One region of the Sterolibacterium denitrificans genome, then DNA from elsewhere that is predicted to be linked to it. Evidence: predicted binding sites of a transcription regulator. Region 1 holds the regulator's gene; each other region holds the start of a gene.
The links. The regulator sigma-54, encoded in region 1, starts transcription at its own class of promoters, with help from an activator protein. The targets are predictions, from matches to a motif close to TGGCACNNTTCCTGCT.
Positions count from the first base shown of each region.

Region 1 (10,106 bases):
CCACGCTGCATTTCGACCGCCTGCCGGCTGCCGTCCTGTACTGCGGCAACGACGTCGATGCACGACTGGCAACGGACTGCCTGCTCGGCGGCGGTGACGACTACGAACTGGCCTTCACCGCCCCGGCGGCGCGCCATGAGGACATCCTGGCGCTCGGCGCACGGTTGCAGATCCCGCTGACCTGCATCGGCACGGTTGCCGCCGGCCCGGCCGGGCGGATCCACCTGCTCGATGCCGACGGCCGCGAGATGAGCCCGGCGCGGCGCGGCTACGATCATTTCGCTCCCGCCACCGCAGACACAGACACCGCAGAGAAAAAGACATGAAGATCAAGAAAAATCCGCCCCCGCCCTGGCCCTTCCTGTTCCGCTCGCCGCACCATTTCATCGCCTGCGGCCTGGGCAGCGGTCTTTCGCCCTGGGCCTCGGGCACGGTCGGCACCTTGTTCGCCTGGCTGACCTATCCCGCGCTGCGCATGGTCGTGCCCGACGCCACCGCGTTTGCCCTGTGCCTCGCATTCGCCCTGGCCTATGGCGTGCTGGCCTGCGAACGCACCGGCCAGGCGCTGGGCGTGGCCGACCACGGCGCCATCGTCTGGGATGAAATCGTGCCGTTCTGGTGCGTGCTGCTCCTGACGCCGACCGGCATCATCTGGCAACTTGCCGCCTTCCTGCTGTTCCGCTTCTTCGACATCGTCAAGCCGCCGCCGGCCAACTGGTTCGACCGGCACATGAAGAACGGCTTCGGCGTGATGATGGACGACGTGGTCGCCGCCGCTTACACGCTGGCAGTCATCCTGCTGGCCAAGGTGGCGCTAGCTTGAGCATGGAAACCGAACTCGAACGACTGTCGGCGGCCGTCGGCGCGGCCCTGAGCGCCCGCAAGCTGCGGCTCGCCTGCGCCGAATCCTGTACCGGCGGCCTGGTGGCCGCAGCCGTCACGGCCACGGCGGGCAGTTCGGCCTGGTTCGAGCGCGGCTTCGTCACCTATTCGAATGCCGCCAAGCAGGAAATGCTCGGCGTCCCGGCAGCGCTTCTCGAACGCCAGGGCGCAGTCAGCGAGGCCACCGTGCGTGCCATGGCGGCAGGCGCCATTGCCCGCGCCCATGCCCAGGTGGCGATCGCCATCAGCGGCATTGCCGGCCCCGCGGGCGCCACCATCGACAAGCCGGTAGGCACCGTCTGCTTCGCCTGGCGGCTGCCGGATGACACGATCAGCGTAGAAACGCGACATTTCCCCGGCAACCGCGGCGCGGTGCGCCAGCAGGCGGCCATTCATGCCCTGAACGGCCTGCTGACGCGGCTGGAAAGCCGGGGAACTGTGCCATAATCCAAGACAGACTTTGACGAAGGAAAATGACAATGGCAATCGACGAAAACAAGAGCAAGGCGCTTCAGGCCGCCCTGGCCCAGATCGAAAAGCAGTTCGGCAAGGGCTCGATCATGAAGATGGGTGAATCACAGATCGAGAACGATCTGCAGACCGTCTCCACCGGCTCGCTGGGCCTCGACCTGGCACTGGGCATCGGCGGTCTGCCGCGCGGCCGGGTGGTGGAAATCTACGGCCCGGAATCTTCCGGCAAGACCACCCTGTGTCTGCATGTCGTCGCCGAAATCCAGAAGGCCGGCGGCACCGCCGCCTACATCGACGCCGAAAACGCGCTCGATCCGGTCTATGCCGGCAAGCTCGGCGTGAATGTCGGCGACATGCTGATTTCCCAGCCCGACACCGGCGAGCAGGGGCTGGAAATCGCCGACATGCTGGTGCGCTCGGGCGGCGTCGATATCGTCGTCATCGACTCGGTGGCCGCCCTGGTGCCACGCGCCGAAATCGAGGGCGAGATGGGTGACCAGCTCCCCGGCCTGCAGGCCCGCCTGATGAGCCAGGCGCTGAGGAAGCTGACCGGCAACATCAAGCGCACCAATACCCTGGTGATCTTCATCAACCAGATCCGCATGAAGATCGGCGTCATGTTCGGCAGCCCCGAGACCACCACCGGCGGCAATGCCCTCAAGTTCTATGCCTCGGTGCGTCTGGATATCCGCCGCACCGGCGCAATCAAGAAGGGTGACGAGGTGATCGGCAATGAAACCCGCGTCAAGGTGGTGAAGAACAAGGTTGCGCCTCCGTTCCGCGAAGCTCACTTCGACATCCTGTACGGAGAAGGCATCTCGCGCGCTGGTGAAATCATCGACCTGGGCGTCGAGCACAAGATCGTCGAAAAATCCGGCGCCTGGTATTCCTACAAGGGCGAGAAAATCGGCCAGGGCAAGGACAATGCGCGCGAATATCTCAAGGAGCATGGCGAGATCGCCCGCGAAATCGAGAATCGCGTGCGCGAGGCGGTCGGGGTAACGGCGCTGGCACCGGCCGCCGACGAAGGCCAGGGACGCAAGACCAAGGCCAAGGCCGACGAGACATGAAGCCCGGAGACGAGCGCCGATAGCATCGCCGGTCATGAAGACGCCGCCGCAGAGCCCGCAAGTCACACTGCGGGCTCTGGCAATCAAACTGCTGGCGCAGCGTGAACACAGCCGCGCCGAACTGGCAAGGAAACTGGCGGCCAAAGCCGGAAGAATGGGCGTAGGCGCAACTCCGGCCGGCCACACGGCAACGACGCAACCGCCAACGCCGCCGACCGCCGAGGATATCGACAAGGTGCTCGATCAGCTCGAACGACAAGGCCTGCTTTCCGACACGCGCGCAGCGCAGGCCTACGTGCGCGGCCATGCCGCCCGCTTCGGCGCGAGCCGGCTCGCCCACAGTCTGCGCATGCGCGGTATCGATGCCGAGCTGATCGACGCCAGCCTGGCGCAGGAAGAAATCGAGGACGAACGCACACGCGCTGCGGCCGTCTGGCGCAGCAAATTCAACAGCGTGCCGCGCGATGCCCGCGAATGGGCACGCCAGGCGCGGTTCCTGCAAGGACGCGGCTTCGCCGTCGACGTCATCCGCAGGCTGCTCAGGGAACTCGGGAAATCCAGCGACCTGCCGCAAGACGCGCAAGACATGGAGACAGAGGAATGACCCGGCTGGTGGTGGAAGGCCTGCGCAAGCAATACAAATCGCGCAGTGTCGTCAAGGATGTTTCCTTCGATGTCGGCAGCGGCGAAGTCATCGGTCTGCTCGGCCCCAATGGCGCCGGCAAGACCACCTGCTTCTACATGATCGTCGGCCTGGTGGCGGCGGATGGCGGCGAAATCCGCATCGTGGAGAGCGCGGACGACGGCAGCGCCATGGATGGCAAACAGGCCAGCGCCAACCTCACCCACATGCCGATCCACCGGCGCGCACGGCTCGGCCTGTCCTATCTGCCGCAGGAAAACTCGGTATTCCGCAAGCTCAACGTCGCCGACAACATCCGCGCCGTGCTGGAATTGCAGAAGTTGCGCAGGGATGAAATCGAAAATCGCCTCGACGCCCTGCTGCAGGAATTGCACATCAGCCACCTGCGCAACAACCCGTCGATCTCGCTGTCCGGCGGCGAGCGCCGGCGCGTCGAGATCGCCCGCGCCCTGGCCAGCAGTCCGCGCTTCATCCTGCTCGACGAACCCTTTGCCGGGGTCGACCCGATTGCCGTCATCGACATCCAGAAAATCATCCGTTTCCTCAAGGAGCGCGGCATCGGCGTGCTCATCACCGATCACAATGTGCGTGAAACGCTCGGCATCTGCGATCGCGCCACCATCATCAATGCCGGCGAGGTGCTGGCTTCGGGCAGGCCGGACGAGATCATTTATAATGAGAGCGTTCGCAAGATCTACCTCGGCGAAAACTTTCGCATGTGATTTTCGCCAGGCCGAGCAACCGCCTGACCATGAAACAGACGCTCCAGCTCAGACTTTCCCAACATCTTGCGCTGACCCCGCAATTGCAACAGTCGATCCGGCTATTGCAGTTGTCGACGCAGGAGTTGAATCAGGAAATCGACCAGCTCCTGCAGGACAATCCCCTGCTCGAACTCGCCGAACCGCACGAAGGCAGCTTCGTTCCGGCCAGGGACGCGCTCACCATGCCGCAAGCCGCCGATACGGCGGCTTGCCCCAACCCCGATCCTGCCAACGTCGCCGGCAATGCCAGCGATGCCAACGATGGGGCGGCAGACGCCGGCAATACCTATGACGACGGCTACGGCGCTGGCAATGACAGCGACTGGATCGGCGAGATGCGCAGCCGCCAGCCGCGCGACGCCAACGATGATGATGGGGATTACAGCGAGCTGCAAAGCGCCGAGGTTTCATTGCGCGAGCATCTGGGCGCCCAACTGGGCCTGATGCAGCTCGACGCGCACGATCGCAGCCTGGTCAGCTTTTTGGTCGAGGCGCTCGATGACGACGGTTATCTCGAACAGGAGATGGAAGAACTCGCCGACGTCCTGCTCGGCAGTCTGCCCGGCGATGCGGCGAAACCGGAAGATGGCGACCGGGAAGCCCTGCTCGAGGAACTCAATATCGCCCTGCGCCGCCTGCAGAGCCTCGATCCTCCCGGTATCGGCGCCCGCAGCCCGCAGGAATGTCTGGCGCTGCAACTGGAAAACCAGCCGCCCTCGCCCGTGCGCAATCTGGCATTGACGCTGGTGCGCAGCCACCTCGATCTGCTGGCCGCGCGCGACTTCGCCAAGCTCAAGCGCGCCCTGCGCTGCAATGATGACGAATTGCGCGCCGCCCACGCCCTGATTCGTTCCCTGAATCCTCGCCCCGGCGCACAGTATTCGCCACTCGATACGCGCTACATCCTCCCCGACGTCGTCGTGCGCAAACAGCGCGGCCACTGGCTCGTCAGCCTCAACCAGGCCGCCATGCCGCTGCTGCGCATCAACCGGCTGTATGCCGACATCCTGCAGCAGCAGCGCGGCAGCGGGACTGCGCATGCCGGCCTGTCCGGCCAGTTGCAGGAAGCGAAATGGCTGATCAAGAACGTGAAACAGCGCTTCGACACCATCCTGCGCGTCTCGCAGGCCATCGTCGAACGCCAGCAGCAGTTTCTCGAACATGGCGAAGTGGCCATGCGCCCGCTGACGCTGCGGGAAATCGCCGATACCCTGGGGCTGCATGAATCGACCATCTCGCGCGTGACCACGCAGAAATTCATGGCCACGCCGCGCGGCATCTTCGAGCTCAAGTATTTTTTCGGCAGCCACGTCGCCACCGATGCCGGCGGCGCGGCCTCGTCCACCGCCATCCGCGCCCTCATCAAGCAACTGGTGAGCGAGGAAGATGGCCGCAAGCCGCTGTCCGATGCCAAAATCACCGAAATCCTCGGTCGCCAGGGGATCGTCGTCGCCAGGCGGACCATTGCCAAGTACCGTGAGGGCCTCAACATCCCGCCGGTCAATCTGCGCAAGTCCCTGTAAAGTACCCCAGCACCTCCTCATGTCCTGCCTGTCTCACCCGTTCCATCAATTCACAGTCACCCGCCAAGGGAAGGAGTCACCATGAATCTCAATATCACCGGCCGCAACGTCGAAGTAACCCCTGCCATCAACGACTACGTCAAAACCAAGCTGGAACGGGTGATCCGCCATTTCGACAACGTGACCAGCGTCAACGTCATCCTCTCCGTCGACAAGCTCCAGCAGAAGGCGGAAATCACCATGCACCTCAAGGGCAAGGACATTCACGCCGACAGTATCGAGGCCGATCTGTATGCCGCCATCGACACGCTGGTCGACAAGCTCGATCGCCAGGTCGTCAAGCACAAGGAAAAGATTTCCAACCACGCGCATGAAAGCCAGAAGCGCCAGATCGTCGATTGATCCGGTCGTCGATCCAACGACTCGCCAACCCGACAGGTACAACCAGAACGCGTCGGTCATTCAGGGGTATACTTCGCATCCCTCGACCGACGAAGGCTCATTCTCGTCACCGATGAACCAGATCGCCAGACTCCTGCCGCCTGAAAACATCCTGCTCGACCTCGAAGCGGGCAGCAAGAAACGTGTTTTCGAGCAGGCCGGAATATTGTTCGAAAACCGCCACGGCCTCGCGCGCAGCACGGTGTATGACGCCCTGTTCGCGCGCGAAAAGCTCGGCTCGACCGGACTGGGCCAGGGCATCGCCATCCCGCATGGCCGCATCAAGGGGCTCAAGGATGCGCTGGGCGGCTTCCTGCGCCTGGCCACGCCGGTGCAGTTCGACTCGCCGGACGGCAAGCCGGTCTCCCTGCTGTTCGTGCTGCTGGTCCCCGAAGCCGCGACCGAACGCCATCTGCAATTGCTCTCCGAACTGGCCCAGATTTTTTCCGACCGCCAATCCCGCGAGCAGTTGGCCGCTGCCGCCGATGCCCAGGCGGTGCACAATCTTTTTCTGAACTGGCAGGCCGATGCCCCAGCTGATCGTCGCCCAGCTGTTTGAGCTGAATCGCGAGCGGCTGCATCTCGAATGGATCTGCGGATCCATGAACGATGCCGTCAGCGTCAGGCAGCCGGACGTCTCGCCGGCCGATCTGGTCGGCCATCTCAACCTCATTCATCCGGGGCGCATCCAGGTACTCGGCACCCCGGAAATCCGCTGGGCTCACGGCCGCCAGGCGGACAAGGTCAATCATTACATGGTCGAGATCGTTGCCGCCCGACCGCCGGCCATGATCGTCGCCGACGGCTGCGACATTCCGGAAATGCTGCGTGACTTGTGCGAACGCGGCAACATCCCCCTGTTCGCCACCACGCTTTCGGCTGCCACGATCATCGACTCGCTGCGCCTCTATCTGGCGCGCCAACTCGCCGAAACGGCCTCCCTGCACGGCGTGTTCATGGACGTGCTCGGCATGGGCGTGCTGATCACCGGCGAATCCGGCGTCGGCAAGAGCGAGCTGGGGCTGGAACTGATCTCGCGCGGACACGGGCTGGTCGCCGACGACGTCGTCGAAGTCTCGCGCCTGGGGCCCGATTCGCTCGAAGGCCGCTGTCCCGAGCTGTTGCGCGACTTTCTTGAAGTGCGCGGCCTGGGCCTGCTGAACATCCGCACCATCTTTGGCGAAGCCGCCAGTCGCCGCAAGATGAAACTCAAGCTGATCGTGCATTTGCAAAAACTGCAGCCCGGCGTTCCCGAGGCCACCCGTCTGCCGCTCGACGCCCAGACCGAAACCATCCTCGGCATACCGATACGCAAGGTCGTCATTCCCGTTGCGGCCGGCCGCAACCTCGCCGTGCTCCTCGAAGCCGCCGTGCGCTCGACCATCCTGCAATTCCGCGGCATCGACAACATGCAGGAATTCCTCGACCGCCAGCAGCAAGCCCTGAGCAGCGACAACTACGATTGACGAAGCAGCAGTCGCGCCTGCGACTTGCGCCTACAGTCCCGGATCCACCCTGCTGTCGCCCTGCAAGGCCGCCTGTACCAGGGGACGCGCCAGATGCGGGGCGAACAGCTCGATGAACACATAGGCGTATTCACGCAGCCAGGCGTTGCGCCGGATGCCGATGCGCGTCATGCTCGACTCGAACAGATGGGAAGCATCGACAGCGCGCAGGCCGGTATCGGCGCTGGCGTCATAGGCCATGGCGGCAACGATGCCGATCCCCAGGCCGAGACTGACATAGGTCTTGATGATATCGGCATCTATGGCGGTCAGCACCACGTTCGGACTGAGATCGCGCGCAGCAAATGCCTTGTTGATCTGGCTGCGGCCGGAAAATGCGCTGTCGTAGGTCACCACCGGATAGCGGGCAATCGCCTCCAGGGTCAGCGGCCGTTCCTCGAGAATGGGATGCCCCGGCGGCGCGATGACGCAACGATTCCATTGCTGGCAGGGCAACATCACCAATTCGTGCTGTTCGGCAATGGCCTCGGTGGCGATGGCCAAATCGGCCTTGCCGGCAATCACCCAATCGCAGATCTGCGTCGGATTGCCCTGGTGCAATTCGAGACGCACGCCGGGATAGCGCGCCATGAAGGCCCGGATGACCGGCGGCAGCGCATAGCGCGCCTGAGTGTGCGTGGTGGCGATGGTCAGGGTGCCGCTATCGGCCTGGCTGTATTCCTCGCCCACCTGCTTGAGATTAGCCAGGCCGCCGAGTACGTCTTCGATGATGTCGAGGATCTGCCGCCCCGGCGCGGTGATGTCGGTCAGGCGCCGCCCCTGGCGCACGAAAATATCGACGCCCAGCTCCTCCTCCAGCAGACGAATCTGCTTGCTGATGCCCGGCTGCGAGGTATACAGCGCTGCGGCGGCCTCGGTGATATTGAGGCCACGCTTGGCGACTTCATGGGCGTAGCGGAGCTGTTGCAGGTTCATGGGTTATTTATAACCCAAAGCTATTTATTTGTGCAAATAAGGTATTTACAGTTTTAAGCAGTGGCCGATATGATGCAGCCCTTCGCCATTCTGCCCTGTTTCCGGCGCTACTCTTTCGCCGTACCCACTCGCCCATCCTCATCATGGACTTCTCCTACAGCCTTGCCGGGTTCTTCGTCGGCGCCGTCGTCGGTCTGACGGGCGTGGGCGGCGGCTCGCTGATGACGCCGTTGCTGGTGCTGCTGTTCGGCATCCACCCGGCCACCGCCGTTGGCACCGACCTGCTCTATGCCGCCATCACCAAGTCGGGAGGCAGCATCGTTCACGCCCGACGCGGCTCGGTGGATTGGCGCATCGTCGGTCTGCTGGCGGCCGGTAGCGTACCCGCCTCCATCCTGACCCTGGCTCTGGTCGCGCACTTTGCCCCCGACGGATTGGGTGGCGCCACCAAACTGATTACGGCCGCACTGGGCGTGGCCCTGCTGCTCACCGCCGCCTCGCTGATTTTCCGTCGCCATTTGCAGGCCTTTGCCCTGACCCACTTTCCGGCCGAACCCAATCCGCGTCGCACGGCCACCCTGACGATCATCACCGGGCTTGCGCTGGGCGCGCTGGTCACCATTTCCTCGGTCGGCGCCGGCGCACTGGGGGTTACGGCCCTGTTCTTCCTGTATCCCAAGCTGTCTGCCCTGCGTATCGTGGGCAGCGACATCGTTCATGCCGTGCCGCTCACGCTGGTCGCGGGCCTCGGTCACTGGTGGTATGGCAGCGTCGACTGGTCGCTGCTGGGCGCATTGCTGGTGGGCTCGCTGCCGGGCATCTACCTGGGCAGCCATCTGGCGGCACGCATTCCCGATACAATCCTGCGCCCGACCCTGGCCTGCATGTTGGTACTCGTCGGCGGCAAGCTGATCGCGCAGTAAATACGAACATACACCCAAGCACCATCCCGGAGTATCCGCATATGTACCAATACGATGCCTTCGACCAAGCCATGATCGACCAGCGCGTCGCTCAGTTCACCGACCAGATGCAGCGGCATTTCGCCGGCGAACTGAGCATGGACGATCTGCGTCCGCTGCGCCTGCAGAATGGCCTCTACATCCAGCGCCACGCGCCGATGTTCCGCATCGCCGTGCCCTACGGCATGCTCGGCAGCCGGCAATTGCGCAAGCTGGCCCACATCGCCCGCACCTACGATCGCGGCTATGCGCATTTCACCACGCGCCACAACTGCCAGTACAACTGGATTCCGCTGGAACAGACGCCGGCCGTGCTGGCCGAACTGGCGACCGTGCAGATGCACGCGATCCAGACCTCGGGCAACGATGTGCGCAACACCACCACGGATCATTTTGCCGGCGTGGCGGACGACGAAATCGCCGATCCGCGCCCCTGGTGCGAACTGATCCGCCAGTGGTCCACCTTCAATCCGGAATTCGCCTATCTGCCGCGCAAGTTCAAGATTGCCGTGAATGCCGCCGCCACCGATCGCACGGTGATCCAGGTGAATGACATCGGCCTCGATCTGCGCCTGGATGCGGCGGGCAACACCGGCTTCCGCGTGCTGGTCGGCGGCGGCCTGGGGCGCACACCCATCCTCGGCAGCGTGATCCGTGAGTTCCTGCCCTGGCAGCATCTGATCACCTATCTGGAATCCATCCTGCGCGTCTATAACCGCTATGGCCGGCGCGACAATTCCTTCAAGGCGCGCATCAAGATTCTCGTCAAGGCGCTGGGGCCGGAAGAGTTCGCCCGCCAGGTGGAAGCGGAGTGGGCGCATGTCAAGGATGGTCCGGCCACGCTGAGCGAAGCCGAAGTCGAACGCATCGCCAGACACTTCGTCCCGCCGCCCTACGAGACGCTGCCCG
Region 1 covers NZ_LT837803.1:994,528-1,004,633, reverse strand. The annotation lists gene thiL (thiamine-phosphate kinase) at 1-326, shown strand, start outside; gene SDENCHOL_RS04630 (phosphatidylglycerophosphatase A) at 323-823, shown strand; gene SDENCHOL_RS04625 (CinA family protein) at 826-1,329, shown strand; gene recA (recombinase RecA) at 1,368-2,423, shown strand; gene SDENCHOL_RS04615 (regulatory protein RecX) at 2,458-3,027, shown strand; gene lptB (LPS export ABC transporter ATP-binding protein) at 3,024-3,788, shown strand; gene SDENCHOL_RS04605 (RNA polymerase factor sigma-54) at 3,818-5,353, shown strand; gene hpf (ribosome hibernation-promoting factor, HPF/YfiA family) at 5,435-5,755, shown strand; gene ptsN (PTS IIA-like nitrogen regulatory protein PtsN) at 5,868-6,353, shown strand; gene hprK (HPr(Ser) kinase/phosphatase) at 6,322-7,260, shown strand; gene cysB (HTH-type transcriptional regulator CysB) at 7,291-8,235, opposite strand; gene SDENCHOL_RS04580 (sulfite exporter TauE/SafE family protein) at 8,379-9,158, shown strand; gene SDENCHOL_RS04575 (nitrite/sulfite reductase) at 9,200-10,106, shown strand, end outside.

Region 2 (10,106 bases), 1.7 Mb from region 1:
ATACCCGCTTGACGGCTTCGACATTGACGCCCTGGCCGAAGAAGCCGGCGCCTGTGTACAGCGGCTCGTTTGCGCTCTGCACGATCTGCTGGCGCGTATAGCCCGGCGTAGAGGCATTGGCGATGTTTTGCCCGGTTGTGGCAAGGTTGGCCTGGGCAACGTTCAGGCCCGTCACGCCGATGCTGAGGATGTTGGCACCCATGATCGCTCCAAAGTGTCACTCGGTTAACGGCAAAACTTGCCGCAAATTAAGTTGTCACCTGGTATGCAGCAACCTTCGTGCCACATTCGACAGAGTCTGCGTGATCAGGGAGAGTAGAAACGCGCCGCGAGTGACGGTGAAACGCTGCAAACGCCGCGAATGCTCAACCCTGCTGCAGGCCGCTGCGCAGGGTGGGGCCGTCGATGATGCGGGTCAGCTTGGTCGCGTAAAGCGGATCGGTGGCATAACCGGCCTGCTGCAGGCCGCGGGCAAAGCTCACGGCATCGCGGGTACCGAGCACGTCGGCATAGCGCGGGCTCGAGGCCAGCAGCCTGGCGTAATCCTGGAAGGCTTCGGCATGGGAAGCATAGACGCGGAAGCGTGCCGTCTCGCGCTGGGCCAGGCCATTGACGACTTCGGTGGTCGAGGCCTCGACCACCGGGCCGGACCAGCCACGTCCCGCCTTGATGCCGAACAGGTTGTGGCTGGGACTGCCGTCCGGCAGGCGCGGTTCGGCTTTGCCCCAACCCGTTTCCAGCGCGGCCTGGGCCACCATGAAATGCGCCGGAATGCCGGTGGCGCGACTGGCTTCCAGCGCATGCGGCCAGACTCGTTCGATGAAACTCCGCGCCCCGGCGGGAGCGCCAGGCGCGATTGCAGTTGGTTCGGTTGATTCGATCGGCTCGGCTGTTTCGGTTGGCTCGGCTGCCGAACCCGTGGCACTGCCCACGGCCGCCGCCCTTGCGCCGACCAGCGCCTTTTCCAATGAACGCAAATCCGTTGCCGCGGCATCCGGCTCCAGCGGCAAGTCGGGAGCAAGCCGATTCAACGGTCGGGAAGGAGCCACGGGATTCAGCGGCAGATCACTCAATGGCAGCGCTTCGGTTTCGGTATTCAATTGCGCGAGCTGCTTCTCGATCATGGCGGCCAATCCCAGCCCCTTGCCCGTGCTGGAGAGCACCTGCGCCAGTTGCTGGTCGTGGATCGACTCGAACATGCGCGACTGCTCGCTGTCGAACAAGCCTTCGCGCGGCGAAGCATCGCGCATGGTCTTCAGCACGATCTGCAGGAACAGCGCCTCGAACTGTTGCGCGACGGCCTTGTTGGCAGCCGGCGTATTGGCGCGCGCCTCGAGCTTAAGGGCGTCCAGCCCCCTGACGTCGATGGCCAGCTGGGCGGATTGAGCAGAGATCGGTGTGGACATGGACATAGCTTACGCCCCGCGCTCCTGCAGACATGCCGCAAACAGACCCGCTTTTATCCGGCAATAAGGCAATAGATCCGTTGTTTCCGGCGGCCCGCTTTTTCACCGCCGCCGCACGCCGGCGGCGGCGGTGAAGATCAGATCACTTCCAGTTCCGCGCGCAGCGCGCCGGCAGTACGCATGGCCTGGAGGATGGCAATGAGGTCGGCCGGATTCGCGCCGATGGCATTCAGCGCCTTGACCACATCGGCCAGATTGGCGCCGGGCTGGACATTGACCAATGCCCCGGCTTCCTGCTGGATGTCGATCTGCGCATTGGTCACCCGCGCGGTCTGCCCGGCGGCCAGGGGATTGGGTTGGCTGACGGCATTCTCGGCGGTGACGCTGACGGAAAGATTGCCGTGCGCCACGGCACAACTGTCGAGCGTCACGGCCTGGTTCATCACCACCGAACCAGTGCGGCTGTTGATGATCACCTTGGCGGACTGCTGTACCGGCGTTACCTGCAGGTTTTCGACGCGGCCGATGAAGGCCACGCGCTCATTCGGATTCAGTGGCGCGCGTACCCGCACCTGGCGCCCATCCACTGCCGCCGCCGCACCCGGCGCGCTGCCATTGATGGCGTCGACCAGGCGCTGCGCCGTGCCGAAGTCGGTTTCCTTGAGCTCGAAATAAACGTACTCGCCCTCGCCCAACTGGGTGGGCACTTCGCGCTCGACCGTGGCGCCGCCGACGATGCGGCCCACCGAAAGATGATTCACCGTCGCCTTCGAACCGCCGCCCGAGGCACCCGCGCCGCTGACCACGACATTGCCCTGGGCAATGGCATAGATCTGTCCGTCCGCCCCCTTCAGCGGCGTCATCACCAGCGTGCCGCCGCGCAGCGATTTGGCATTGCCCATGGAAGAAACCGTGATGTCGACCTGCTGGCCGGCGCGGGCAAACGGCGGCAGATTGGCCGTGACCATGACCGCCGCCACGTTCTTCAATTGCAGGCTGGTACCCGGCGGCAGGGAGACTCCCATGTTGGACAGCATGTTGATGATGCCCTGCACCGTGAAGGGCGTTTGCGTGGTCTGGTCGCCGCTGCCGTCCAGACCGACCACCAGACCGTAGCCCACCAGCTGGTTGTTGCGCACGCCGGCGATCGAGGCCAGATCCTTGATGCGTTCGGCCCACGCCGGCTGAACGCAGCTCAGCGCGAGCAGGAAGGCGATCATCAAGGGAAAACGAAAACGCGGCGACTTCATCGGATACCCCTAGATCGGCAGGAACGACAGGAAAAAGCGGCTCAGCCAGCCCATCACCTGAGCCGAATCGATGAAGCCGTTGGCCTTGTATTCGATGCGCGCATCGGCCACCTGGGTCGATTGCACGGTATTCGTGGCCGTGATGGTGGTGGGATTGACCACGCCGGAGAAGCGGATGAATTCCTCGCCTTCCTTGAGGCCGATCTGTTTTTCGCCCGAGACCAGCAGGTTGCCGTTGGACAGCACTTCGATCACCGTGACCGTCAGCGAGCTGGTGAAATCATTGGTCGAGGAATTTTGCCCCTTGCCGCTGAAGTTGTTGCTGCTGGAAGCCTGCAGATCCAGATCCTGCAGCGTCTTGACCGGCAGACCGGAAACGCTCGGCACCGAGGCCGACATGCTGCTCGAACGCGTCGCCTTGTTCTCGGAGTTCTTCGAGGCCGCAGTCTTCTCGGCAATATTGATGGTGAGCGTATCCCCCACGAAGCGGGCCCGCCTGTCCTCGAACAACGGCCGCGCCGAAGCGACGTTATAGATGGCGCCATTGGCCGCCGGCATCTGGCCGCGCGGCTCGGGACGCACCGTCATCGGCTGATGCACGTTGCTCGGCGGCACCGTGCCCGGGCTGGCGCAGCCGGCAATGCCGAGGATGGCGAGCAGCACGGCAAACCAGGCCGGCAGACGGGGGATGAAACGCATCGTAGTGTTCCTGTTCCGCATCAGGCAGTCTTTCGCATCCGCTCAAAGATTGGCCAGCTTGGCCAGCATCTGGTCGGAAGTCGAAATGACCTTGGAGTTCATTTCATAGGCACGCTGGGTCTGAATCATGGTGACCAGTTCCTCGGCCATGTTGACGTTGGAAGCCTCGACATAACCCTGATTGAGCACGCCCGTGCCATTGGTGCCCGGCGTATTCGGCGAGGGAGTGCCGCTGGATGCGGTTTCGACGAAGAAATTTTCACCCACGCTCTGCAAGCCGCCCGGATTGACGAAACTGGAAATCTGTATGGTGCCGACTTCCGTCGGCGCCACCGCGCCGGCCTGCACCACCGAGACCACGCCATCGCGGCCGATGGTGATCGACAGGGCATCGGGCGGTATGGTCAGGGCCGGCGACAGCGGATAGCCGCTGGAAGTGACGACCAGGCCGGTGCTGTCCTTCTGGAACGCGCCGTCGCGGGTGTAGGCCAGGGTGCCATCGGGCATTTCGATCTGGAAAAAGCCCTGGCCGTTGATGGCGATATCCAGCGGGTTGTTGGTCAGGTTGAGATTGCCCTGGCCGAAATTCTTTTCCGTGGCGACCGGACGCACGCCGGTGCCCAACTGCAAGCCGGAAGGAATGGTGGTCTGTTGCGACGACTGCGCTCCCGGCTGACGCATGGTCTGGTACAGCAGATCCTCGAACACGGCATGGGCGCGCTTGTAGCCATTGGTGCTGACGTTGGACAGATTGTTGGCAATGACGTCGAGCTGCGTCTGCTGGGCGTCGAGGCCGGTCTTGGCAATCCAGAGTGAGCGGATCATGGTCTAGCCCTGTAAAGTGAAATCAAAGATTGCTGATGACCTGCGTTGCCGCCTGGTCGTTGGTGGAAGCGGTATTCAGCAGCTTCATCTGCATGTCGAACTGGCGGGCAAGGGAAATCATGCTCACCATCTGCTCGACGGCATTGACGTTGCTGCCTTCGAGAAAGCCGCTTGCCAGCTTGGCGTTTTCCTCGGCCTGCGCCGCCTCGCCGCTGCGCAGGCGAAACAGCCCGTCCGCACCACGCACCAGCTCCGTCTCGTCGGGGTTCACCAGCTTGATGCGCCCCACCGCATTCACCGTGTTCTGTTCGCCGCTTTCCGGTATCGCCGAGACGCTGCCATCCGTGCCGATCGACACCTTGACGTCAGGCGGCACGCTGATCGGCCCGCCATCGCCCTGTACCGGGATGCCGTTGCGCGTCTGCAATACGCCATTGACGTCCAGTTGCAGGCTGCCGTTGCGCGTATAGGCTTCGCTGCCATCCGGCATGGCCAGGGCAATCCAGCCCGGCCCCTGCACGGCGACATCCAGCGCGCGTCCGGTGGACTGCATGGGGCCGCTGGAAAAATTGGTGTGGGTGCTGGCATCGACGACGAAAGCGCGCGTCGGCAATGCCTGCGACTGCACCTGCACGGCGCGCAGGCGATGCTCCTCGGCGCGATAGCCGGCCGAGGCGACGTTGGCGAGATTGTGCGCCACCGCCGCCTGCCGGCTCATCGTCTGCGAGGCGCCGCTCATGGCGGTGTAGATCAGGCGATCCATGCTTCAGCAGCCCGCCTTAACGCAGGTTCACCAGCGTCTGCATGATCTGGTCCTGCGTCTTGATGCTCTGCGCATTGGCCTGGTAGGCGCGCTGCGCCGTGATCATGTTGACCAGTTCCGAGGTCATATCGACGTTGGAATCTTCCAGCGCCCCGGATTTCACCAGCCCCAGGTTGCCGGTCCCCGGCCCGCCGGGAATCGGCGAACCCGATTCGGTGGTTTCCGCCCACAGGTTGTTGCCCAGCGACTGCAGGCCGTTGGGGTTGTTGAAATTGGCCAGCACCACTTGTCCCATGTTGCGGGATTGGCCATTCGAATAGCGCCCCTGCACGATGCCATCGGAGGAAATGCTCAAGCCCGACAGCTTGCCGGAGGTATAGCCGTCCTGAATCAACTGGTTGGTGCCGAAGGCGATGCCGTACTGGGTCGTCCCCGAGAGATCCAGATCGAAGGTCAGGGGCGAAACCGCGCCGGTGTGCACATCGAAGTTCTGCGGCAACTTGACGCCCGAAGCCGGCGTCACCAGCGTGCCCGTGCCATTGAAGACCAGTTCCGTCGGCCCATTCATTACGCCGGCATCCATCGTCGTGTAGAGCTGCCACTTGCCCGGCTCCGAGGTCTTGACGTAGTACAACGACAGCGTGTGGGGGTTGCCGAGGCTGTCGAACACGGTTTGCGCCGTGGATGCCGTGTAGCTGTTGGTATTGGTGGGGCTGAAGGCGTCGATGCCGTCTGAAGTCGTGATACTGCCGGAGCCGCTATCGAAAATCTCGTCAAAACCCGTATTCGTGCCCGAAGCCGCCAGACTCACCGTGGAACCCTGGCCGAGCGCGCCCTGGCTGCCCACGCTGCGCGAGGTCACGATGAAATTGTTCGCGTTGTCGACCGTGACATCGACCTTCACCGTCGGCGCCACCGGCCCCAGACTGGAGTTGATCGCAGTCTGCAGCGCAGTCGCCAACTCTCCCGGCGAAGCGTAGCTGCCGCTGGGCAGGGTCACGCTCACGGTAACGCCATCCACGGTCACCTCGAATGCATCGTTACCGGCAGTGATCGTGTGGGGCATCGTCGGACTGCCGTTGCTGGTCAAGACGCCATGGGTCATCGACTCTGGCGGCTTGGCGCGCGAATCGAGATTCACCTGAATCTGGCTGCGCGTCGTGACTGCCGGCGGAATGGCTTCATTTCTTATCTGCAGCGGATAGATGTTACCCGGCACGATGGCGCCCGTATTCGGGTCGGCGGCGTAGCCCGTCAGTTTCAGGCCGCCGTTGTTGATGATGTAGCCCTCCTTGTCGAGCAGGAACTGGCCATTGCGCGTGTAGCTGATGCTGCCATTGTTGTCCATGCGGAAAAACCCGCCGCCATTGATGGCGACGTCCAGGGGGTTGTTGGTCGTCGTCAGGTTGCCCTGGGTGAATTGCTGACGGATACCGTCCACCTGGGCGCCGATCCCGACCGAGGAGGTGCCGCCGCCCTGCATCGAGGTCGCAAAAACATCGGCGAACTGGGCGATCGCCCCCTTGAAACCGGCGGTGCTGCCGTTGGCAATGTTGTTGCCGATGGCATTGAGCGAGGCGTTGGCAACGCTCAATCCGCTGAGTGCTTGCTGAAAGCTCATGTTCGTCTCCTGGTTGCTGAGTTTGGATGTTTAGATGATTTGCTTGACATCGGACAGGCTGACCACCATGTCCTGACTACCCACCGTCAGGGTTACCCCCTGACTGTTCCTTGCCACGCTGGTTACTGCGGCATATTCCAGCGCCGTGACATTCACGCTGTTCTCACCCTGCCTGGCGCTGAAGCTGACCGTATAGATGCCATCTGCTGCCGGCGTGCCGTTGTCGGTCGTGCCATCCCAGGTGTAATTCGACAGACCCGCGTCGAACTCGCCGAGATCCAGCGTGCGCACCACGAGACCATTCGCATCCTTGATCGTTGCCACCACCTTGTCGGCTGCGCCGGCCATCTCGATGCCGCCGATCGACTGGCCGTTTGCCAGCATCAGGTTGCTGCCCGGCACCAGCACTGCATGCCCGATCAGGGCCGCCGCCTGCAGAGCCTGGCTGTCGGTGGAATTGCCGAGCATGGCCTGCATGGTCGCGTTGAGCTTGGTGATGCCATCGACCGTGCTGATCTGCGCCAGTTGCGAGGTCATTTGCGCATTGTCGAGCGGATTCAGCGGATCCTGGTTCTTGAGCTGGGCCGTGAGCAGCTTCAGGAAACGATCCTGGGCGGAATCGGTGGAATCCAGAGATGCTGTCTTCGATCCCGTCGCCGCGCTTTTGTTTGCGCTGTTGATCGCATCGTAGAGTGCGGCATTATCGGTATTGACGCTGGTGCTCATGTCCGTTTCCTTTCGTTCTTGCCGGGTTTTACCTTATGGGGCCCGTGGCTTATGCCTGGCCGATGTTCAGGGTCTTGAGCAGCAACTGCTTGGCGGTGTTCATCATTTCGGCATTGGTCTGATAGGAACGGGACGCCGAAATCATGTTGACCATTTCTTCCACCACATTCACGTTGGGCATCGAAACGTAGCCCTGCTCATCCGCATGCGGATTGGTCGGCTCATACACCATGCGCAGCGGCGCGGCACTTTCGACCACCTGGGTGACCCGCACGCCCAGACCGCCTTCGTTGCCCACCGGCATGGCGGCAAACACCACCTGCTTGGCGCGATAGGGCTGGCCATCGGCGCCGACCAGGCTGTCGGCATTCGCCAGATTGCTGGAAACCGCGTTCAGCCGCGCCGACTGCGCAGTCAGCGCAGAACCGGCGATGCTGAAGACGTTGAACATGCTCATGAGGATTTCCTTTCAGGCGCCGGAAGGTTTTCAGGGCTGCACGGCCGCGCTCAGCGTCTTGAAGCGGCCATTGATGAAAGTCAGCATGGCTTCGAGCTGGATGGCATTCTCGGCAAAGGCCGCCCGCTCGACATCCATATTCACCGTATTGCCATCGACGCTGGACTGCAGCTCGCCGCGATACTGCACGGTCGCGCCAGACCGGTTGCCGCCCTGGCCGCCGGCCGCACCGCCCAGCCCCAGATGATTCGCATTCGTCCGCGCCAGCGGCAGGCTGCCACCGCCCGTCTTGCCCAGCGCGCCATCGAGCGCAGCCTTGAAATCGATGTCGCGCGCCTTGTAGTTCGGCGTATCGGCATTGGCGATGTTGGAAGCCAGGAGCTCCTGACGCTGCACCCGCAGGTTGAGCGCGGTCTGGTGAAACTGGAAATCCTGGTCGATGCGGTTGATCATGGTGCCTTCCTGTTTGCCGTGGCCACCTGTCGATGGCTTCGAGCATCCTTATGCAGAAACCGTGCCAACCTCCCGCCACCCGCCAAACCCGCGTCACTGCGCGCGCGGCACCTCACCGCCGGCCGGATGCTGCAGTCCCCACGCGCCGCCACCGGCAAATCTCACAGGCCTCGGCAATATTTGCCGCCCGGCCAGCCGACGGCTTGCCGAGCTTGCCACCTGCCCGCGCGCCATGGTTCAATCGCGGCATGTCACAGATCATTCAGTTTGTCCGCCGCAGCCTGTTACTGTTGCTGCTGATCGGTTCCCCCGCGCTGGCCCAGCAGGATCCGGCGCCGGTCGGCAAGGCGGTCGAGGATTTCCTCCGCATCCAGACGCAAGGCTTGCCCGGACAGGTCGAGTTCGAGATGACCGCGCTCGACCCGCGCAACAATCTGGCTTCCTGCGCGCAGTTGGATGTTTCCCTGGCCGGCGGCGCGCGCCTGTGGGGGCGCAGCAGCGTGATGGTGCGCTGCCTGGATGCCGGCGGCTGGCGCATCCATGTGCCGGTAACCATCCGCGTCATCGGCGACTATCTGCTGACGGCCCGCGCATTGACCACGGGACAGCTCGTCACCAGCGCCGATCTGGCCCGCAGCAACGGCGACCTGACCAGCCTGCCCAACGGCATACTGACCGATGAGGAACAGGCCATCGGACGCACGGCCGCCCTTTCCATCCCGGCCGGCCGGCCGCTGCGGGGCGACATGCTGCGCCAGCCGCTGGCCGTGCAGCAGAACCAAAGCGTCAAGGTGATTTCCAGTGGCCCCGGCTTCCAGGTCGCCGGCAATGACGGCCGGGCACTGAACGCGGGCGCGGAGGGTCAAGTGGTTCAGGTACGCATGGCCAACGGCCGCATCGTCAGCGGCATTGCCCGAGCGGGCGGCATCGTCGAAATCAACTACTGAACGGGGCGGCGACGCGATGCAACGGTCGCGCGTCAGTGCAACGTCTGGCCAGCGGAGGGAAACAGCTCCGCGATGATTTCGGCGCCGAAGCGGTATTCGTGATTGCAGATGTCGTCGCGCACGACGATCTCGCCGTATTCGGCAAGAATCCCGGCAACTTCCTGGTGACCCAGCGAGATCAGCATGCTGCGCACCTTGTCCTCGTCGCGCGGGCAGTGATAGTGCACCGGAATCGGCGCAAAGACCCGCAGGTCGTCCTCGGAAAACAGGCGTTCGAGCAGCGTCGTTGCCGGCAACTGCAACTCCTGCCGCTGCAGCGTCGCCGCCAGCTGCTGCACCCGGTTCCAGCCGTCGGGATCGACGGTGGCGGCATGTTCGCGCGCCGGCATGGTCTGCAGGAACAGGCCGGCGGCCTGCGCGCCATCGGCAAACAGCCACAGGCGGGCCGGCTGTTGCGCCGACTGGCTCATGAATTGCTCGAAAACCTGCGCGATGCTGCCGCCATCCAGCGGCACGTAACTTTGATAGGGTGTACTGGCAGCCGCCGTTTGCAGGCTGAACAGCAACTTGCCATCGCCCAGCAGTTCGTGCAGCGGCGCTGCCGCGACCTCGCCCTTGCTGCGCGCCATGCCGCGCAGCAGCAACTGATCCCCTGACCCCGACTGCTCGCAATCGACCACCAGCAGGGAAATCGGCCCCGTTTTCTGGCCCTGGGCCTGGAAGGTCGCGCGGCCGGGCGTCTTCAGATTGCTGCCGATGACGGCGGCAACCGCGGCCAATTCACCGAGCAAATCCCGCGTCTGCTGCGCATAGTCGCGTCCCGCGTGCATTTGCTGCCAGGTGCCGGAGAGCTGCACGACCGCGCCGCAGATGTCGAGATTCTCGAACATGAAGCGCGTGATCAGGCTTTCCGCGCTTTCCAAGCTTTCCGCACTTTCCACATTTTTCACATGGGCCGG
Region 2 covers NZ_LT837803.1:2,666,610-2,676,715, forward strand. The annotation lists gene flgK (flagellar hook-associated protein FlgK) at 1-202, opposite strand, end outside; gene flgJ (flagellar assembly peptidoglycan hydrolase FlgJ) at 366-1,406, opposite strand; gene SDENCHOL_RS12035 (flagellar basal body P-ring protein FlgI) at 1,544-2,626, opposite strand; gene SDENCHOL_RS12040 (flagellar basal body L-ring protein FlgH) at 2,666-3,355, opposite strand; gene flgG (flagellar basal-body rod protein FlgG) at 3,398-4,180, opposite strand; gene flgF (flagellar basal-body rod protein FlgF) at 4,203-4,943, opposite strand; gene SDENCHOL_RS14555 (flagellar hook protein FlgE) at 4,960-6,564, opposite strand; gene SDENCHOL_RS12060 (flagellar hook assembly protein FlgD) at 6,595-7,290, opposite strand; gene flgC (flagellar basal body rod protein FlgC) at 7,340-7,747, opposite strand; gene flgB (flagellar basal body rod protein FlgB) at 7,778-8,200, opposite strand; gene flgA (flagellar basal body P-ring formation chaperone FlgA) at 8,449-9,147, shown strand; gene SDENCHOL_RS12080 (Hsp33 family molecular chaperone HslO) at 9,180-10,070, opposite strand.
Region 2: a site for sigma-54 is predicted at 8,252-8,267, ahead of flgB (flagellar basal body rod protein FlgB). Genes of this name have one in related genera too.

Region 3 (10,106 bases), 1.2 Mb from region 1:
CCAGCCTCATGTTGATGGCACTGATCGTCTGGGCGGCGATCAGCTTCGGGCGTCACGCCACATCACTCTTGATCGTCGTCTTTTTCTCGCTGGTACTTGTCAGCATTCGCCACAATGTCGGCATGTTTGCCGACGAGCAGCATTACGCAACGCTCCTGAGCCTGTGGTGGTTCATTGCACTGTTCAGCATGGTCGGCATGACCCTGGCCATCGTACTCCACCAACTGCGCCAGACGCAGACGGAGCTGCATCTTGCAGCCCAGGTATTCGCCAACAGCCACGAAGGCATCGTAATCGTCAATACGCAAAACCGCATCGTATCGGTCAATGCGGCATTCACGACAATCACCGGATATGCCGCTGCGGAAGCCATCGGCAAGACCCCGGAACTGCTGCGTTCCGGCAAGCATGATGCAGACATGTACGACAAGATGGCCAACCAGTTGAACGAAATCGGCCACTGGGATGGGGAAACATGGAACCGGCGCAAGGATGGCAGCATTTTTCCGGTACAGGTGTCCGTCAGCACCGTACGCGACAGCCACGGCGATATCGAAAACTACATCAGCATCTTTTCCGACATCACCGAGCGCAAGGCCAGCGAGGAGCGCACCCGCCATCTGGCGCAGTACGACTTCCTCACCGACCTGCCCAACCGCGCCCTGCTGCTCGATCGTCTCGCCCATGAACTGGCCAGCGCCAGGCGCTACAACACACGCTTTGCCGTCATGTTCATCGATCTCGACCATTTCAAGCCGGTCAACGACACCCATGGCCACGACGTCGGCGATTCGCTGTTGTGCGAAGTGGCCCGGCGCCTCAAGGAGAACGTGCGCGACAGCGACACCGTTTCGCGTCAGGGCGGCGACGAATTCATCATCCTGGCACCCAACCTGGCGGATACCGAACAGGTGGCCCTGTTCGCTCAGAAATTGCTGCTCATCCTCGCCGAACCTTACCGGATTGCCGGCCACGAACTCCGCATCACGCCCAGTATCGGCATCGCCATCTATCCCCACGACGGCGAAGACATCGACAGCCTGATCAAGAACGCCGACACGGCCATGTATCGCGCCAAGAGTTCGGGCCGCAACAATCTGCAATGCTATGGCCACTGTCAGCCTGCGCCCGGCTGTGACGAGCATTGATGCACGGAGAGGTGCAGCGCGGCCTCAGCCTTCTTTGCGCTTCACTCTCCTTCCCTGACTGCCAGCGCCGTACTCTTACTGCTTCTCGAACACCAACTGCCCGCGCTCGGCGCGCACCTTGATCAGATCCTTGGCGGCGAAGCGGCCTTCGAGTATCTGCCTGGCAAGCGGATTTTCCAGGCGATCCTGGATCGCCCGCTTCAGCGGCCGGGCGCCATACACCGGATCGAAACCGGCCTTGGCGATCTCGGCCAGGGCGTCGTCATCGACCTGCAGGCCGATTTCCAGACGCGCCAGGCGGCGCTGCAGATAGCCCAACTGGATCCTGGCGATGCCGGCGATGTTCTTTTCATCCAGCGCATGGAAAACCACGATCTCGTCGATGCGGTTCACGAACTCGGGGCGAAAATGCGTCTTGACCTCGCCCATCACGGCCAGCTTCACCACCTGGTAATCCGCTTCGGCCATGCTCTGGATCATCTGCGAGCCCAGGTTGGAAGTCATCACGATCACCGTGTTCTTGAAGTCCACGGTGCGGCCCTGGCCATCGGTCATGCGGCCGTCGTCGAGCACTTGCAGCAGCACGTTGAAGACGTCCGGATGCGCCTTCTCGACTTCATCGAGGAGAATCACGCTGTAAGGCTTGCGACGCACCAGCTCGGTGAGGTAACCGCCCTCCTCGTAGCCGACGTAGCCCGGCGGCGCGCCGATCAGGCGGGCGACGGAATGCTTCTCCATGAACTCGCTCATGTCGATGCGGATCAGGTGATCCTCGGAATCGAAGAGGAATTCGGCCAGGGTCTTGCACAGCTCGGTCTTGCCGACCCCCGTCGGGCCGAGGAACAGGAATGAGCCATAAGGACGGTTCTCGTCCGACAGACCGGCGCGCGAGCGGCGGATGGCGTCCGACACCAGGCGCACGGCTTCGTCCTGGCCGATCACCCGCTGATGCAGGCGCTCTTCCATCTTCAGCAGCTTGTCGCGCTCGCCCTGCATCATCTTGGAGACCGGAATTCCCGTCGCGCGCGAAACCACCTCGGCGATCTCCTCGGTGCCGACCTGGGTGCGCAGCAACTGGTTGGGCTGTTTTTCACCATTGCCCGACTTCTCGGCGGCCTTCAACTGAGCTTCCAGTTGCGGCAGCTTGCCGTATTGCAGCTCGGCGACCTTTTCCAGTTTGCCTTCGCGCTGCAGCTTGTTGATCTCGGCGCGCAGCCTGTCGATTTCTTCCTTGATGTGCGCCGAACCCTGCACGGCGGCCTTCTCGGCCTTCCAGATTTCCTCCAGGTCGGAATACTCCTTGCCGAGCTGCTCGATCTCGTCTTCGATCAGGGCCAGACGCTTCTGCGAAGCCTCGTCCTTTTCCTTCTTCACCGCCTCGCGCTCGATCTTGAGCTGGATCAGGCGCCGTTCGAGCTTGTCCATCGCCTCCGGCTTGGAGTCGATTTCCATCTTGATGCGCGCGGCCGCCTCGTCGATCAGGTCGATGGCCTTGTCGGGCAGGAAGCGGTCGGTGATGTAGCGGTGCGAAAGCTCCGCCGCGGCGACGATGGCCGGGTCGGTGATGTCCACGCCATGGTGCAGTTCGTACTTCTCCTGCAGGCCGCGCAGGATGGCGATGGTCGATTCCACGCTCGGCTCATCGACCAGCACCTTCTGGAAGCGGCGCTCCAGCGCGGCATCCTTCTCGATGTACTTGCGGTATTCGTCGAGCGTGGTCGCGCCGATGCAATGCAGCTCGCCGCGCGCCAGGGCGGGCTTGAGCATGTTGCCGGCGTCGATCGCGCCCTCGGCCTTGCCGGCGCCGACCATGGTATGGATCTCGTCGATGAAGACGATGATGCGGCCCTCGTCCTGGGCGATTTCCTTCAGCACCGCCTTCAGGCGCTCCTCGAACTCGCCGCGGTACTTGGCGCCGGCCAGCAGCGCCGCCATGTCGAGCGAGAGCACCTTCTTGCCCTTCAGCGTCTCGGGCACCTCGCCATTGACGATGCGCTGCGCCAAGCCTTCGACGATGGCCGTCTTGCCCACGCCCGGCTCGCCGATCAGAACCGGGTTGTTCTTGGTACGCCGCTGCAGGATCTGGATGGCACGGCGAATCTCGTCGTCGCGGCCGATCACCGGATCGAGCTTGCCCAAGCGGGCGCGTTCGGTCAGATCAAGCGTGTATTTGCCCAGCGCCTCACGCTGCCCCTCGGCTTCCTGTGAGCTCACGTTCTGACCGCCACGCACCGCCTGGATGGCCTGTTCGAGCGCGGCGCGGCTGACGCCATGCTCCTTCAGCAAGCGGCCAGCCTCACCCTTGTCGCCAGCCAAGGCCAGCAGGAACATCTCGGATGCGATGAACTGGTCGCCCGCCTTCTGCGCTTCCTTGTCGGTCAGATTGAGCAGGTTGCCCAGATCGCGGCCGACGCTGATCTCGCCGCCATGGCCTTCGACCTTGGGCAGGCGCTCCAGGGACTTTCTGAGCGCGCCCTTGAGGGCAGCGGCATTGGCGCCGGCCCGCGCCAGCAGCGAGACCGTGGCGCCGTCTTCCTGTTCGAGCAGCGCCAGCAGCAGGTGTTGCGGCTCGATGAACTGCTGGTCGTTGCCGATCGCCAGACTCTGGGCATCGGCCAGCGCCTGCTGGAACTTGGTGGTGAATTTATCGTAACGCATGATGGCGCGGCTCCTGTATGAGATTCAATTGGAGCGCAGATGGGGTTGCCAAGTCCCAATTCAAGAGCCATGCGCAGCGGAAAAACGCCGAACAAGCGCCGAACAGCCCCGATCCATGGCCGGCCGGCAGAAAAGATCTGCCCATGCCGGCTTCATCGGCAGTGGGCCACGTCAAAGTTCGAGATACACGCGACCCGCATCAATCCTGACCGCGATGCAGGGCACCTGGCCGACATCGGGAGCCACGGCCTGCCCATCCGTCAGGCCGATGTTCATGCCATGCAGGGGACAAGTGACGCGACGGCCATGCACGATGCCCTGCGACAGCGGCCCACCCTTGTGCGGGCAGCGATCATGCATGGCGAACACCTCGTCCTCGGCCGTGCGGAACACGGCGATGTCGGGCCCAGAGGTCTTGACGACGCGGCTGCCCAAACGCGGGATTTCGTCCAGCGCGCAGACCAGTTTCCATTCCTTCATGCTGTTCTCCCCATACTCTCCCTATGCCTTGGCGATGTCGATGATCTCGTACTGGCGGCGCAGCGGCTGCGCCGGCGCCTGATCGACGGCCTTTTTCCACGGGTCTTCGTAGCCCCGCAGCGCGTCGAGCAGGCGCGCGCCGAGTTCCTTGCGCCGCACGGCATCCTCGACGACGTTCTTCTTCACATGATCGAGGCCGACGCGCTGGACGTAATGCACGGTGCGGTCGAGATACCAGGCTTCCTCGCGGTAGAGCTGGAGGAAGGCGGCCGTGTATTCGAGCACGTCCTCACGTGTCCCGACCTTGCAGAGAAACTCGGCGACTTCGGTCTTGATGCCGCCGTTGCCCGCGACGTAGATCTCCCAGCCGGATTCGACGCCGATCACGCCGACGTCCTTGATGCCGGCCTCGGCGCAGTTGCGCGGACAGCCGGAGACCGCCAGCTTGACCTTGTGCGGGCTCCACATGCCGAACAGCATTTCTTCGAGGTCGATGCCCATCCGCGTCGAATTCTGCGTGCCGAAGCGACAGAACTCTGCACCGACGCAGGTCTTCACCGTGCGGATGCTCTTGCCGTAGGCATGGCCGCTCGGCATGCCGAGATCCTTCCACACCTTGGGCAGGTCTTCCTTCCTCACGCCGAGCAGGTCGATGCGCTGGCCGCCGGTGAGCTTGAGCATCGGTACCGCGTACTTCTCGGCGACGTCGGCGATGCGCCGCAGTTCGGCCGGCGTGGTGACGCCGCCGAGCATGCGCGGCACAACCGAGTAGGTGCCGTCCTTCTGGATGTTGGCATGGCCGCGTTCGTTGACGAAGCGCGACTGCGGATCGTCCTCGGCCTCGTGCGGCCAGGTCGAGATCAGGTAGTAGTTGAGCGCCGGGCGGCAGGTCGCGCAGCCGTCGGGCGTGCGCCATTCGAGGAAGTGCATGGCCTGCGGAATCGACAGCAGCCTGTGCTCGCGGATCGCCTGGCGCACTTCGGCGTGACTGCGCTCGGTGCAGGCGCAGAGCGGCCTGGTCTTGCTGTCGGCCGGCGCGTAGGCGCCGCCGATGGTCGAGGCGAGAATCTGTTCGACCAGGCCCGTGCAGGAACCGCAGGAGCTGGAGGCCTTGGTGTGCTTGCGCACTTCGTCGAGGGTGAACAAGCCCTGCTCCTTGATCGCCTTGACGATGCTGCCCTTGCAGACGCCGTTGCAGCCGCAGACCTCGGCGCTGTCGGGCAGCGCCGCCGCCTTGTTCTGCCCGGCATGGCCGGCGTCGCCGCCGTGACGGTTGCCGGCGCCACCGAACATCAGGTGATCGCGAATCTCACGGATGTTCTGGCCGTCGCGCAGCATCTGGAAGTACCAGGCGCCGTCGCTGGTATCGCCGTAGAGCACGCCGCCGACCAGCCTGTCGTCCTTCACCACCAGCTTCTTGTAGACGCCACCGGCCGGATCGTGCAGGACGATTTCCTCGAAGCCTTCACCCGCGTCGCCGCCGCCGAAATTGCCGGCCGAGAACACGTCGATGCCGGTCACCTTGAGCTTGGTCGAGGTCACCGAGCCGGCATAGCGGCCGATGCCGAACCGGGCGAGGTGGTTGGCGCAGACCTTGGCCTGCTCGAACAGCGGCGCCACCAATCCATAGGCGGTTCCGCGATGGTTGGCGCATTCGCCGACGGCGTAGATGCGCGGGTCGTAAGTCTGCATGGTGTCGTTAACGACGATGCCGCGATTGCAGTGGATGCCGGCGGATTCGGCAATCCCGGTATTCGGGCGGATGCCGACCGCCATGACGACGAGATCCGCCGTCACTTCCTCGCCATCCTCGAAGCGCACGGCGGCGACGCGGTCATCCGGGCCGGCGACGAGTTCGCAGGTGCGCCTGCCGAGGAAGAATTCGAGGCCCTTGTCCTCAAGCGACCGCTGCAGCATGCTTGCGGCGGTTTCGTCGAGCTGGCGATCCATGATCCAGTCCGCGATATGCACCACGCCGACCGCCATGCCGCGCAGCTTGAGTCCGTTGGCCGCTTCCAGGCCGAGCAGGCCGGCCCCGATGACGACCGCCCGGCTACCGTGTTCGGCGGCGGCGATCATCGCATCGGTATCCGCGATGTCGCGATAGGCGATGACGCCAGGCAGATCCTTGCCGGGAATCGGCAGCATGAAGGGATGCGAGCCGGTCGCCAGCAACAGCCGGTCGTAGGTCTCTTCGGTACCATCTTCGGCCACCACCTTGCATGCGCGCCGGTCGATCCTGACGACCTTCTTGTTCAGATGCAGGCGGATGCGGTTGTCGCGATACCAGTCGAGATCGTTGAGCACGATGTCCTGCAGCGTCATCTCGCCGGCCAGCACCGGCGAGAGCAGGATGCGGTTGTAATTCGGATGCGGTTCGGCGCCGAACACGACGACATCGTAAAGATCCGGCGCGAGCCTGAGCAGTTCTTCCAGCGTGCGGCAACCGGCCATGCCGTTGCCGACGAGAACCAGCTTGAGTTTTTTCATGCCTGCCCCTCGATTGCAAATGAGCCCGAAGACTCTTCAGCAATCGCCGTGCCAGGAGGCTGGACTGGCCTGCACTCAACGGTTTCGATGGATTCGCATGGCATCGACCCCACCCATGCGGTGCGTCCGCGAGCAGACTGCCCCATGAAGGTGCAGCGCAGCGATTGCCGCACGGCGGCGCGCATTGACCCCCACTCGCCCCCATGATCTACTGCCAGCGTCCCCTTCGCAGAGCTCAGGAAACGACATGGACAGGCCTTGCGACCTGCTGATCATCGGTGGCGGCATCAACGGTGCGGCCATTGCCCGCGATGCCGCCGGGCGCGGTCTGTCCGTCTGTCTGGTCGAGCAGGGCGACATCGCCGGAGCAACGTCTTCGGCCAGCAGCAAGATGATCCATGGCGGCCTGCGCTACCTGGAACATTACGAATTCCGCCTGGTGGCCGAAGCGCTGGCCGAGCGCGAAGTGATGCTGAAGATCGCGCCTCACCTGGCGCGCCCGCTCGCCATCGTCATGCCGCACGTGAAGCGGCAACGCCCGGCCTGGATGATCCGTCTGGGGCTGCTGCTCTATGACAACCTGGGACGCCTGCGCCACGACGCGCCACGCACCACGCTGCCTGCCTCCAGTACCGTCGACCTGCGCCGCGCGCCCTTTGCCGGTCTGCTGCATGCGGTGCATGGCAAGGGATTCGTCTATTCCGACGTCATCGATGACGACGCGCGCCTGACCCTGGCCACCGCGCGCTCGGCCGCCGGCCTCGGCGCCGTGATTCGCACCCGCACCCGCTGCCTCGCCGCCCACCGCGACGGCACATGCTGGCGCATCCAACTGGAACATCACGGCCAGCGCAGTGAAGCCGCTGCCCGCGCCGTGGTCAATGCGGCCGGCCCCTGGGTGAGCGCAGTGCTTGCCGCCTGCCTGCCGCAACGGCAACCGCCGCAGCACGGCAGCCACCGGCCAGCGGTCCAGCTCATCAAGGGCAGCCACATCGTCGTGCCGCGCCTGTATGCGGGCGATCACGGCTGGCTGCTGCAGAACGACGATCATCGCGTCGTCTTCGTGCTGCCCTTCGAGGAGGATTACAGCCTGATCGGCACCACCGAAATAAAACTCGAACGCAGCGATGCCGATACCGTCGCCGCTCTCGACGCCCCGCCAACCGCCTCGGCCGGGGAAATCGACTATCTCTGCCGTGCCGTCGGCCGTTTTTTCCGCCAGGCGCCGCAGCCGGCCGATGTCGTCTGGAGCTATGCCGGGCTGCGCCCGCTGTTCGATGACGGCCACGGCGATCCGGCGGCGGTGACCCGCGATTACACCTTCCTGCTGGACGCCCCGCCAGACGCCGCGCCCCTGCTCTCCATCTTCGGCGGCAAGCTGACCACCCATCGGCGCCTGGCCGAAGCCGCCCTCACCCGGCTTGCGCCCTGGTTCCCCGACATGGGCCGCGCCTGGACGGCCAGCCAGGCCCTGCCCGGCGGCGAGTTCGCCGATTTCACGCAACTGCTGGCCGAACTGCGGCGCAGCTATCCGGCGCTCCCGGCCGGCCTGTTGCAGCAGTTGGCGCGCCGTCATGGCAGCCTGACGGCCGCCGTGCTCGGCACAACCTGCGGCCCGGATGAACTCGGGCGCGATTTCGGCGGCGGACTGTTCGAGCGCGAAGTGGCCTGGTTCGTCACGCATGAATGGGCGCAAGACGCCGACGACGTCCTGTGGCGTCGCAGCAAGGCCGGATTGCGCATGCGCCCGGCCGAACGCGCCGCCTTTGCCGCCTGGTTTGCCGAACGCTACCCGGCGCCTGGGCTGGAAGCAAAGGAATAGGAATAAAGGAATAGAGGAGTCAACCGCGCATGAAGTCCTGCATCCTCGCCCTCGATCAGGGCACCACCAGCTCGCGCGCCATCCTGTTCGACGCCAGCGGCAGCATCCGCGGCATCGCCCAGCGCGAATTCCGCCAGCACTATCCGCAGCCGGGCTGGGTCGAGCACGATGCCGAGGAAATCTGGCACAGCCAGCTCGGCGTCGCCCGCGAAGTGCTGCAGAAAAATGCGCTCACGGCCGACGACATTGCCGCCATCGGCATCACCAACCAGCGTGAAACCACCGTGCTCTGGGAACGCAGCACGGGCCGGCCGCTGGCGCCAGCCATCGTCTGGCAGGACAGACGCACCGCCGATATCTGCGATGAACTGCGCAATGCCGGGCACGCGGCCCTGTTTCAGCAGAAAACCGGCCTGCTGCTGGATGCCTACTTTTCCGGCACGAAACTCAAGTGGCTGCTCGACAAGATTCCCGGCGCGCGCGAACGCGCCCGGCGCGGCGAGCTGGCCTTCGGCACCATCGACACCTGGCTGCTCTGGCAACTCACCGGCGGGCGCTGCCATCTCACCGACGTCTCGAACGCCTCGCGTACCCTGCTCTACAACCTGCACGACAAATGCTGGGATGAGGAGCTGCTGGCCCTGCTTGATATCCCGCGCGAACTGCTGCCGGCAGTGCGCGGCAACAGCGAAATCTACGGCATGACCGAAGCGCACTGGCTGGGCGCGGCCATCCCGCTGGCCGGCAGCGCCGGCGACCAGCAGGCCGCCACTTTCGGCCAGGTCTGCCTCAGCCCCGGCATGGCCAAAAACACTTACGGCACCGGCTGCTTCATGCTGCTCAACACCGGCAAGCAGCCGATGGCCTCGCGCCACCAGTTGCTGACCACGGTGGCCTGGCAACTCGGCGACCGGAGCGACAGCACCGAATACGCCCTCGAAGGCAGCGTCTTCATGGGCGGCGCGACCGTGCAATGGCTGCGCGACGGTCTGGGCATCATCCGACAATCGGATGAAATCGAAGCGCTCGCCGCCAGCGTGCCGGACAACGGTGGCGTGTACCTGGTCCCCGCCTTCACCGGCCTGGGCGCGCCGCACTGGCAGCCTCATGCGCGCGCCAGCCTGTTCGGCATGAGCCGCGGCACCACGCGCGCGCACATCGCCCGCGCCGCGCTGGAGGCGATTGCCTATCAAAGCGCCGACGTGCTTACCGCCATGCAGAACGATGCCGGCCTGCGCCTGCGCGAACTGCGCGTCGACGGCGGCGCCGCCCGCAACGACCTGCTGATGCAGTTCCAGGCCGACCTGCTCGATGTCGCCGTGGTGCGCCCCCACATCACCGAAACCACGGCGCTGGGCGCGGCCTATCTGGCCGGTCTGGCGGTCGGTTTCTGGCAGTCGGCGGATGAACTGAGCGCCCTGTGGCGGAGCGAGCGGCGTTTCGAGCCGGCGATGCCGCCCTCCCTGCGCGCCAGCCTGCTCGACCACTGGCGGGCCGCCGTGGCGCAA
Region 3 covers NZ_LT837803.1:2,202,956-2,213,061, forward strand. The annotation lists gene SDENCHOL_RS10015 (sensor domain-containing diguanylate cyclase) at 1-1,148, shown strand, start outside; gene clpB (ATP-dependent chaperone ClpB) at 1,224-3,806, opposite strand; gene nirD (nitrite reductase small subunit NirD) at 3,978-4,286, opposite strand; gene nirB (nitrite reductase large subunit NirB) at 4,308-6,776, opposite strand; gene glpD (glycerol-3-phosphate dehydrogenase) at 7,024-8,598, shown strand; gene glpK (glycerol kinase GlpK) at 8,628-10,106, shown strand, end outside.
Region 3: a site for sigma-54 is predicted at 6,815-6,830, ahead of nirB (nitrite reductase large subunit NirB). Genes of this name have one in related genera too.